DNA from 3 places in the Pseudarthrobacter sp. Y6 genome. Region 3 is predicted to be linked to each of the others. Evidence: riboswitches for the same ligand, from Rfam matches in the RefSeq annotation. Region 3 holds a riboswitch; each other region holds the start of a gene.
The links. Region 3 has a riboswitch for cyclic di-AMP ahead of ACQCSW_RS04865 (C40 family peptidase). Riboswitches for the same ligand answer to the same signal wherever they lie in the genome.
Positions count from the first base shown of each region.

Region 1: linked by a shared signal. The riboswitch ahead of ACQCSW_RS00870 (glycoside hydrolase family 16 protein) and the one ahead of ACQCSW_RS04865 (C40 family peptidase) in region 3 are both predicted to bind cyclic di-AMP.
Region 2: linked by a shared signal. The riboswitch ahead of ACQCSW_RS04195 (hypothetical protein) and the one ahead of ACQCSW_RS04865 (C40 family peptidase) in region 3 are both predicted to bind cyclic di-AMP.

Region 1 is NZ_CP189574.1:168,076-171,339, forward strand. It holds gene ACQCSW_RS00860 (DegT/DnrJ/EryC1/StrS family aminotransferase) at 1-553, shown strand, start outside; gene ACQCSW_RS00865 (NeuD/PglB/VioB family sugar acetyltransferase) at 550-1,185, shown strand; cyclic di-AMP (ydaO/yuaA leader) riboswitch at 1,334-1,488, shown strand; gene ACQCSW_RS00870 (glycoside hydrolase family 16 protein) at 1,492-2,601, shown strand; gene ACQCSW_RS00875 (glycosyltransferase) at 2,750-3,264, shown strand, end outside.
Region 2 is NZ_CP189574.1:850,683-853,946, forward strand. It holds gene ACQCSW_RS04185 (HAD-IA family hydrolase) at 1-234, shown strand, start outside; gene ACQCSW_RS04190 (hypothetical protein) at 215-346, opposite strand; gene ACQCSW_RS04195 (hypothetical protein) at 427-1,161, opposite strand; cyclic di-AMP (ydaO/yuaA leader) riboswitch at 1,167-1,319, opposite strand; partial or broken gene ACQCSW_RS04200 (ATP-binding protein) at 1,420-2,981, opposite strand; partial or broken gene ACQCSW_RS04205 (response regulator transcription factor) at 2,989-3,264, opposite strand, start outside.
Region 3 is NZ_CP189574.1:999,188-1,002,451, reverse strand. It holds gene ACQCSW_RS04875 (HNH endonuclease) at 1-246, opposite strand, end outside; gene ACQCSW_RS04870 (NlpC/P60 family protein) at 483-1,229, opposite strand; gene ACQCSW_RS04865 (C40 family peptidase) at 1,401-2,075, opposite strand; cyclic di-AMP (ydaO/yuaA leader) riboswitch at 2,146-2,308, opposite strand; gene ACQCSW_RS04860 (M23 family metallopeptidase) at 2,457-3,264, opposite strand, start outside.

The sequences.
Region 1 (3,264 bases), 830 kb from region 3:
CTGGGCAGCACGGGCCCGGAGCCTCCGCAGCCACTCCGTGAACGTGCCCGCGGCGGACCGCCGCCGATCCCGCATGGCCGCGCCGGAGGTGTACGTCGAAGTTGGTTTCGATTGCCAGATGACGGATCTGCAGGCCGCCATCGGCATCGTGCAGCTGGGCCGGCTGCGCGAGATCGTGGCGCGCCGCCGGGAGATCGCCGCACGTTATGAGGCAGGCCTTTCCGGCCTGGCCGGGCTCCGGTTCGTGGCCGACCCACCGTACGGTACCACCAACTTCCAGTCCTTCTGGCTCGAAGTCCTCCCGGGCTTCGCCACGGACCGCGAAGGGCTCCTGGCCCGTCTGGCCGATGCCGGAATTTCGGCGCGCCGCGGCGCCATGGCGGCACACCGGCAGCCTGCCTACCGGTGGCGCGATACGGGTAACGCAGGGCTCCAGACCACCGAACGGCTAACCGACCGGACGCTGGTTCTCCCGATTTTCCACGGCCTGGACAACGTGGGCCTGAACCGGGTCATGAACAGCGTCCGGGCGGCCGCCGGGGTACGCCGGTGAGCGACCTGGTGCTGATCGCAGCCAGCGGGCTAGCCCGGGAAGTCCTGACCATGGTCCGGGCCAGCGGGCAGTACGACGTCGTCGGGCTGCTCGACGACGACAAGGAAATGGCCGGCGTCACCGTGGACGGCGCGCCGGTGCTGGGGACCATCGACGATGCCCCCAAGTTCACCCATGCGCTGGTGCTGGTGTGCCTGGCCTCGGGAAAGTCCCGGGAAGCCGTAGTGGAACGGCTGGCGGCCCTGGGCCTGCGCGATGCCCGCTACGCCACCGCGATCGATCCCACCGTGGAGTGCCCCGAAGGCTGCCGGATCGGCCGCGGCAGCATTCTCCTGAAGAACGCGACTCTGACGGCCTCCGTCACGCTCGGGGCCCATGTTGTGGCCATGCCGTCAGTGACCTTTACGCACGACGACCACGTGGCGGATTTCGCGACGTTCGCGGCCGGTGTGCCGCTGGGCGGGGGAGTCCGGATCGGCCGGGCGGCCTACCTGGGGCTGAACTGCAGCGTCCGTGAACGGACGTCGGTGGGGTCCTACGCCACGGTGGGCATGGGGGTGGCAGTTTTGAGCAACGTGCCCGACGGCGAAACGTGGGTCGGCGTGCCGGCCCACCCCATCAAACACGGATAGGCGAGCGCCAGAAGCGCCGGGCGCAAGGGGGCGCTCCGCAGAAGTAACTTCCGTTACACGATTGTGATTATTCGCGTCCGGTCCTGTACGGTCGATCGGTGGGCCGCCCCAGACGGCCCCAATCCCGGATGACGTCTAACTCTGCCACCTTCGGGATCCACTAGGTTTCAGGCAGAGGCGGGGGACCCGAGTGTCTCGGGCATGGCACAAACATGCCCTCGGGGTGAAGCCGCGCATTCCAATGCGGCCGGATGACCTCCTCCGAACCCGACAGCTAACTCCGCAGGCGTTGAGAGGTAATCACTCATGTCTGCATCCCCTGATCAGCCGCGCTCGGACGCGCGCCCTTATTCCGAGGAAGCCGCGGCGCCCACCCGGCGACGGTCCGCGCTGAAGAAGTCCGCGGACCGTGCAAAGACCCGGCGCACCATGTCGCTGACAGCGGCCGCACTGGTCGCACTGCTGGGTGTTGTCTCCCTAGGCCAGGTCACCGAACAGGCGCCACAAAGCGCCGAGTTGAGCCGCGTCGCGGACACGTCCAGCCGTGCCCAGGCACCGGGGCAGGTCAAGCGCAACACCAGCCCCGCGCCGGCACCACTGCCGGCCACGGACCCCTCCACCGAGCCGACCACGGCTCCGGCACCGGCACCTGAAGCGCCGGCGGTTGCTCCCGCACCCGCCCCGGTAACGACGACAACGGCTGCACCAGCGCCGGCCCCGGCCCTGGCACCCCTTGCATCATCCGGCACAACCGGAACCATGCCCGTTGGAGTCCCCGGCGCGTGGACCATGGCTTTCGCCGATGAATTCAACGGCACGGCCCTTGACACGGCCAAATGGTCCAACTGCTGGTTCTCTCCCAGCTGCGGCAGCATGAACAAGGTCGCCACCAGCCCCGGCAACGTTTCCGTCGGCGGCGGCAACCTTGCCCTTTCCCTCAATTCGTCCACCTCGGGTGCGCTGGTTTCAACCAACCCCAAGGGCGGAGCCGGTACCGGTTACGAGTTCACGACAGGTTATGTCGAGGCCCGGATCAAGTTCCCCGGCGACGGCACGAACCTCTACAACTGGCCTGCGTTCTGGACAAACGGCCAGTCGTGGCCCACCAATGGCGAGAATGACATCGCTGAGGTCCTGAGCGGCAAGATGACCGTGAATTATCACTCAACATCCGGCGCCCACAACCAGGGGACCGTTCCCGGCGACTGGGGCAACAATTTCCACACCTTCGGCCTGCACCGGACGGCGAACTCCGCGGACGTCTACTTCGACGGCGTCAAGGTGAAGTCCTACTCCACCGACGACGGCGGCGCACCGCAGTACATCGTCCTCAATGTCGGCGCGTCGGGAAGCAGCCCGGCGGCATACGGAGCTGCGTCGCAGGTCCAGGTTGATTACGTGCGGGCCTGGAAGTAAACAGCGTCACTTCGGTGAGCGGACGACGGCGGGACCTCCCGCCGTCGTCCGCTTTCTATTAATCGCCTGCTTCCCTTAATACTGTGTAAACCCGCAGTTGTCGGTGCCGGACCGGCGGAACGTTCCGCGGCTCCCGTAAACTCTTGCAATGAAGCTTCTGTACATCACAGAAAGCGTGCCCAACCGGGACCCCATGCTGGGGGACGGCAGTTCCATGATTCCGTTCGAGGTGCTGCGGAACCTTCCCGGAGAAGTGGCAGTGACACTTCTGACCTTCGCCGGACCGGTGGGCGTGCCGGCCGAAATCAGGTCGCGCTGTAACGCCGTGCATGTGATGCCCACGCGCAGCCGCGCCTGGGCCACCGTCCTGTCCGTCTTTGGCCTGACCGGTCTCGGAAAGCACGAGCGGTCCACCGCCAAAGCTATTGCCGTCGCGGCACAACTCTCCGGCCTCCACGACGCCACCCTGATCCATGGTCCGCACGCCCTGTTCCTGGCCAAGTCGGTGAGCGGCCCACTGGTTTTGCAGACTGTGGATCCCTGGTCCGTCCGCGCCGCGATGGACACTGCCATTGCCGGCACCCTCCGCCCGGCCTACCGCGCCCGTGAGTTCCTTGCCCTGCTTGCCGAACGGCGCTTGCCGTCGCGGGCGCGGCTCCTTAC
Region 2 (3,264 bases), 150 kb from region 3:
GGGTATCTGAAGGCAGCCGGGCTGCTGGGCGTGAAGCCGGAGGACGCCGTGGTGTTCGAAGATGCGCCCGCGGGAATCGCGGCAGGTGTTGCCGCCGGTATCCGGACGGTGGCCGTGGGTCCCAGTACGGGCGCTTTGCCGGCAGGCGTGCTCCATATCCCGGACTACAGTGCTGTGAGCGTCTCCGTGGAAACGGACGCCGGGGGACGGCAGATCATTTCTTTCCGGCTTTGAGATCGGGGACCTCGATGATGCGTTTGCCTGCGCCGGGAGCCGAGATGACCTCCTCCGGAACCTCAATGCCTGCCGTGTTGCCGCTGCCCAGGATGGTGGTGGTGAATTTCATGGCCCAAGTATGGCCCGGAGCCGCTGGGCTGGGAACCCTGACCGCCACGCCGGGAAGGCCCGGGGGCCGGAAGGTCCGGCTCAGTACCAGTTGTTCGACAGGTGGAAGTTCAGCGCGCCGCACGGTGACTGGTAGCGCTCCTGGATGTAGTTCAGGCCCCAGCTGATCTGCGTGCGGTAGTTGGTGAGGTAGTCCGCTCCGGCGCTCGCCATCTTCTCAGCGGGCAACGACTGGACGATGCCGTACGCGCCGCTGCTGGCGTTGGTGGCCGTGGTGGTCCAGTCGGATTCCTTGGTCCACAGCGTCTGCAGGCACTGCATCTGGTCAGCGGACCAGCCATAGGTCGCCAGCTGCCCGGCGGCGTAGGCCTGCGCTCCTGCGGGGTCATTGATGGCCACAACAGGGGCAGGGGCAGGAGCGGGTGCAGGTTCCGGAGCCGGAGCGGGCTCCGGGGCCGGGGCAGGTGCGGGTTCGGCGGCCTGGGGCGCGACGTTGATCTCGGCCGGCGCAGCTTCCGGGGAAGCCGGGGGCTGGATCTCGGCTGCTTCGAAGCTCAGCTTCGACTGGGCGCTGGCTTGTTCGGCGGACTGGTCCGCGCTGGCCGCAAGCGACGCAGACTCGGAAGCGTGTGCTGCGGCACTGACGCCGACCAGCAGGGCGCACGCCGTCGCGAACACCGCGACGCGCTGGCCCACGGAGGGAATCCGGGCCGCCTTGGACAATGGGGACATAGCTGCACCGAAGCGGGTCTGCTTGCGGTGGCTGTGGGACTTTGTGTCGCCCTGCGGGCGCGTTTGTACCTTGAATTCAGACATGATGGATCGCCTCTCACACCTGCGGAGTTAGCTGTCGGGTTCGGATGAGGGCATCCGGCCACACGGCACAATCACGTGTTGGCTTAACCCCAAAGGGCACTTGGTGCCCGGGACGGTGGGTCCCCCGCCTCTGCCTCTGAAAACGGAATCCGGGAAGCGGCAGAGCTTGGCGTCATCCGGATATGCGGCCCGAACGGGAACCGCACCTGTTCGACGGTACAGGAGCTGGAACCTTAAGTCACATTTTGGTAACAGGAATCACGACGACGGTGTGTCGACTTGCTGCGCTCGGACGTCGGCTGGTTGCGCCACGGCGCCGGCGGGGAGGAGCAAGGCGAACTCTGTCCGTCCGGCCCGCGATGTCACTTCTACGCTCCCGCCGTGGGCCTCCATGATGGACTGGACAATGGACAGGCCCAGGCCGCTGGTGGCCTCCGACGCCCCGGCGCCCGAGGCCGGCGCAGTGCCCTTGCGGGCCGCGTCTGCGCGGGCAAACCGGGAGAAACAAGGTCCACGAACTCCGCGGGGATGCCGCCGCCGTCGTCCGTTACCGTCACCGTCGCGCTGCCATCGGCAGACCTCGTGACGGCGGTGACTATGGTGGTCCCGGGCGGTGTGTGCTTGCGCGCATTCGAGAGCAGGTTGACCAGCACCTGACGCAGTTGGGACGCGTCACCGGTGACGGCGAGCGGCTCGTCAGGCAGTTCAAGGCGCCAGTGGCGGTCCGGGGCGATGACTTTCTCGTCACTGACGGTTTCGATCACAAGCTGTGTGAGGTCCACCTCGCTGAGTTTCAGGGGCTGCCCCTCATCGAGCCGGGCCAGCAGGAGCAGGTCCTCCACCAGGGTGGTCATGCGTTCGGACTGGCTCTGGACCCGCGCCAAGGATTTCCGGCCGTCCGGCGTGAAGTCCTCGGTCATCCGCATCAGCTCCGTGTAGCCGCGGATGGCGGTCAGCGGGGTGCGCAGTTCGTGGGACGCGTCCGCAACGAACTGCCTCACCTTGGTCTCGCTCCGCTGCCGCGCCTCGAGTGCGCTGGCGACGTTATCCAGCATCAGATTGAGGGCGTGTCCTACGCTGCCCACTTCGGTTCCGGGGTTGGAGTTCGACGGCGGGACGCGCACCGCGAGTGCCACCTCGCCCGCATCCAGCGGGAGCCGGGCCACCCGGGTTGCAACCTCGGAAAGCTGCTCCAACGGCTTCATGGTGCGCCGGATGAGCACGGTTCCGGCCAGTCCGATCAGCGCCAGGCCGCCAAGGGAAACAAACACAAAAGTCCAGACCAGCGACGCCAGTGTGCTCTCCTTGGCCGCGAGCGGAAGTCCCGTGACGAGGACATCGCCGTAGCCGGTTTCCACGGCCACAATCCGGTAATCCCCATTGGACAGCGAGCGGTCCACGGGAATGCCGTTGTGCGTCAGGGCCAGCAGGGTTTGCTTGTCGTCGGCCTCCAGGGCCAGGCGTGTGGTGTCCGAGTCCAGGAAGCCGCCGCTATTGATCTGGCCGTTCAGGATCCTCGCATTCAGCGTTCCGACACTCTGCCCGCGGGCATCCAGTGGGTCCGGCCTGCCATTGAATCCGCCCAGGGGCGGGCGGTCCGGATCGTTCGAGCGTTTGGCGGCCTGGCTCAGCTGGTCATCCAGCTGGCCGGTGAGAAAGGAATCCATCGACGCATAGCTGAACAGGCCCACGGCGCCACAGATGGCCACCAGCAACGTCATGGCCAACAGGATCAGGCGGGTGCGTAGATGCCACGTGTCAGGCTTCCGCCAGCTGCGCACGTAGAGCGGATTGGCGGGCCGTGCTTTCGAAGCGGACATGGAGCTGCTACTCGGCCGGCTTGATGACGTAGCCGGCTCCCCGCACGGTATGGATCATGGGCGGGTGCACCGCCTCCACCTTCTTGCGCAGGTAGGAGATGTAGAGCTCCACGATGTTGGCCTGGCCGCCGAAGTCATAGTTCCAGACGCGGTCAAGGATCTGGGCCTTGCTGATCACGCGTTTGGGGTTCTCCATGAGGTACCGGAGCAGTTCGAACTGGGTGGCCGTGAGCTGGAGGTCATCGCCCGCACGGGTCACTTCGCGCGTATCGATGTTGAGGAC
Region 3 (3,264 bases):
GCACCGGTGACCGTCCCGCCGCAGGACTCCGCGGCGGCTGGCTGCGGTGCTCTGGTTATATCTGGGGCGGATGTAGCGATTCAGGAGAATCACGGACGGGCGGCCCAGGATCTCCTGCGGTCCCACCACAGGGTCATCGCCCTCGGCAATAACACTGGCCTTGCCCGTGAGCACAAGCACCAGCGCCCGGCGGAAGGTGACTACCGCCAGCGGTTCATATCCAGCATTCAGAACGAGAGTGCGCATGCACGTACCTCTTCGTGGCCGCACCCGTCAGGGGCACGAGGGCCGGCTGCCCCCGGCATATCCGGGCTATGGATCGACACCACAAGAGTAAACAAAGAATCCCGGGATCAACTAATCCCAGCCGTGGCCGCAGTCACGTGTCGGGCCTGGGCACCCGTCCGGATCAGTGCAGTTGCCCGGAGACAGCAAAGGACCCCCGCCGTGAGGCGGGGGTCCATTGAAGACTGGATCAGCTGCTAGGACACGCGGATGTAGACCGGTCCTGAACCAACGTTGGCGCTGAACACAACGGTCTGGTTGCCGTTGTAGCCGCCGTGCACTGCCTGGCCGTTGCCGGCGTAGACGGCAATGTGGGCAACGCCTGCGCCGCCGTCGGCGTAGTAGAGCAGGTCGCCGGGCTGGGCCTCGGCGGCGCTCACGGTCTGCCCCAGGGACAGGTAGCCTGCGGGCCAGCCGTGGTAGTTGATGCCCACGGCGGCCAGGGCGTTGGTCACCAGCATGGTGCAGTCCTGGTTGACGCCGAGCTGTGCGTAGGCTGCCGACAGGATGGCCTGGCCCTTGCTGCTGGCGGCGACCGGCGCCTTCGGGGCGGCAGGCGTTGCTGACGCTACGTTGATGGTTGCCGCTGCCTTGGCCGGAGCCGGAGCTTCAACAACAGGCTCGGGAGCCTCAACCGGAGCCGGTGTGGTGGTCACGGCAGGCTTCTCGTAGGAGATGGCAATGGTGGAAGCAGCCGTAATGATGGCCGGGGCGGAAACCCCAACCTCAAGGTTCGAAGCGGAAGCCGCTTCACGCTGGACTCCGGTGTCTGCCGCGTTCGCAGCGAGACCACTGGTCAGGACAAGGCCGGAAGCAGCAGCGATAACCGCGGCCTGGCGACCCATGCCGCCGGCGTTGTCGCCGACAGCCTTGGCAATGACAGCCAGCGAGTTGGTCTTGGTGACCTCGGCGCGGTGCCGTGCAACAGTTGCACGTGTAGTCATTAATTTCTCTCTTTCGTTTTCCTCAGGACCGCGTGGGCAGCCCGAGGGCGTTGGACGCGCCGGCATCTTGGGGGTACGCCGGCACATCCCGAACGGGGATTTAGCGAAAAGTTTCCAGCGAAGAAACGGTTCCGGCGGCACAGGGCTGCAGGAACTACTGGATGGAAGGAACTACGGGGCCAGCGTGAAGAAGGATCCGCCGCCCGTGGATGCCACGGAGTGGAGCAGCGTGCCCTGTGACGGGTTCAGTGCGCTGATCATCATGCCGTTGCCTACGTAAATGCCAACGTGGGCGCCGCCATTCTGCATGACCAGGTCACCGGGAGCCGGTGTGGCGGTGGGCCGCATGACGGTCCAGGCATTGGTGCGGGGAATGCTGATGCCGGCCTGGGCGTAGACCCACTGCGTGAAGCCTGAGCAGTCCCAGCCATTGGGAGTGGTGCCGCCCCAGAGGTAGGGGTGGCCGATACCGGTGTAGGCAAGTGCTGCCAGACCCGAAGCGGCGGCGGAGGAGACAGTGTCAGCGAGCTTGGAGGCCGCGGCCTCGGTTGCGGCAGCACCCTGAGCCCCGGTCTCGGAGCCCGTGGACTGCGCACGGAGCGTCTCAACCTTCGGTGCCGGCGTGGTCTTGATCACGGGGCGTTCGAAGGAAACGGTAGCCGTGGGCGCCGCAGTGACGGCAAGTGCCGTCTGTGCGGCCCCGGACTCGGTGGAGGCGGAAACGCCGGCGGTGGTATCCGCGGCGTTGGCCGGAAGCCCCATGCTCAGGATCAGACCTGATGCAGCTGCGATAACAGCAGCCTGGCGACCTACGGTCCCGGCATTGGCACTGACCGCCTTGGACACGGAGCCCAAGGGGTTGGTGCGAACCGGTTGTGCGCGGTGGCGCGCAGAATTATGGCGTGAAGACACGAAGGTAGCCTCTCCCAATGCCTGCGAGGTGAGCTGTCGGATTCGGATGGGAGTCACCCGGCCGCGCTGCTTCACAGTGGAAGCTTTGCGACTTAACCCCAAGGCCTTCAGAATCGAAGACCAAAATTGGTTCCCCCGCCCCTGCCAGACGATGTCATGCGAACGGACCTTGAGCGGTGGCAGAGCTAGGCAATCCACTCAAGAACGTCAACTTCGGAAAAGTTGACGCGCTTTAGACGTTACAGGAGTTCCGAGCCAATGTCACATTCAGGTCACGGCACGTCGCTACGATTCGAGAGTTTGCCATCATTTGAGTCAGAGCCAGCCCATGGGATCGACTACTTCGCCGTTGACCTGAACCTCAAAGTGGAGGTGGCAGCCCGTGGAGGCACCCGTGGTGCCGCTGAGGGCCACTACGTCGCCGCGGCTGACGGTCTGCCCAACCTTCACATTGAAGGAGGACAAGTGGTTGTAGGTGGTTTCAAGGCCATTGCCATGATCCACCACCACGCGGTTGCCGCCGCCGAACTGGTGCCAGCTGGCGAACGTGACTGTGCCGCTGGCAGCAGCCATGACAGAGGTTCCGCACTGTGCCGCGAAGTCCTGGCCGCGGTGGAAGTCGCCGGTGCCGCCGGTAATGGGGCTGACGCGGAATCCGAAGGGTGAGACAGTAGTCAGTTGGGCCAACGGCGGGCCGAGGCTTCCGGCAGAGGCGGCGCGGGTAATGGATCCCGCGGACTGGGAGCTCAGCAGCTGCTTCAGCTTGCCGTCGGGGTCACCCTGGGTAACCACGGACGAGCGGCTGAAATCAATTCGGGCGGCGGCCTCGGCTGTAACTTCGGGCTGCGGAGCGGCGGAGACAGCCGACGCGGCCTGGCCGGGCTCCGGAGTGGCCATCACGGGGCCGGTCACAGGTACCGTCACGGTGAGCGCCAGGCCTGTGGCAGCCAGGGCGATGCCGACCTTCTGGCCGAGGCCACTGGCAGCGGCGAAATCTGTGATCTGCCGGAAGGGTCCCCGGCGGCGGCGTGCTTCCCGCTGCGGGTCGCGGGGCCTCTCCGCGGTGAAATCCTCGGCCGCTCTGGGCACCGAAGCGGGGCCCACCGCGCGACGGCGGCCCTTG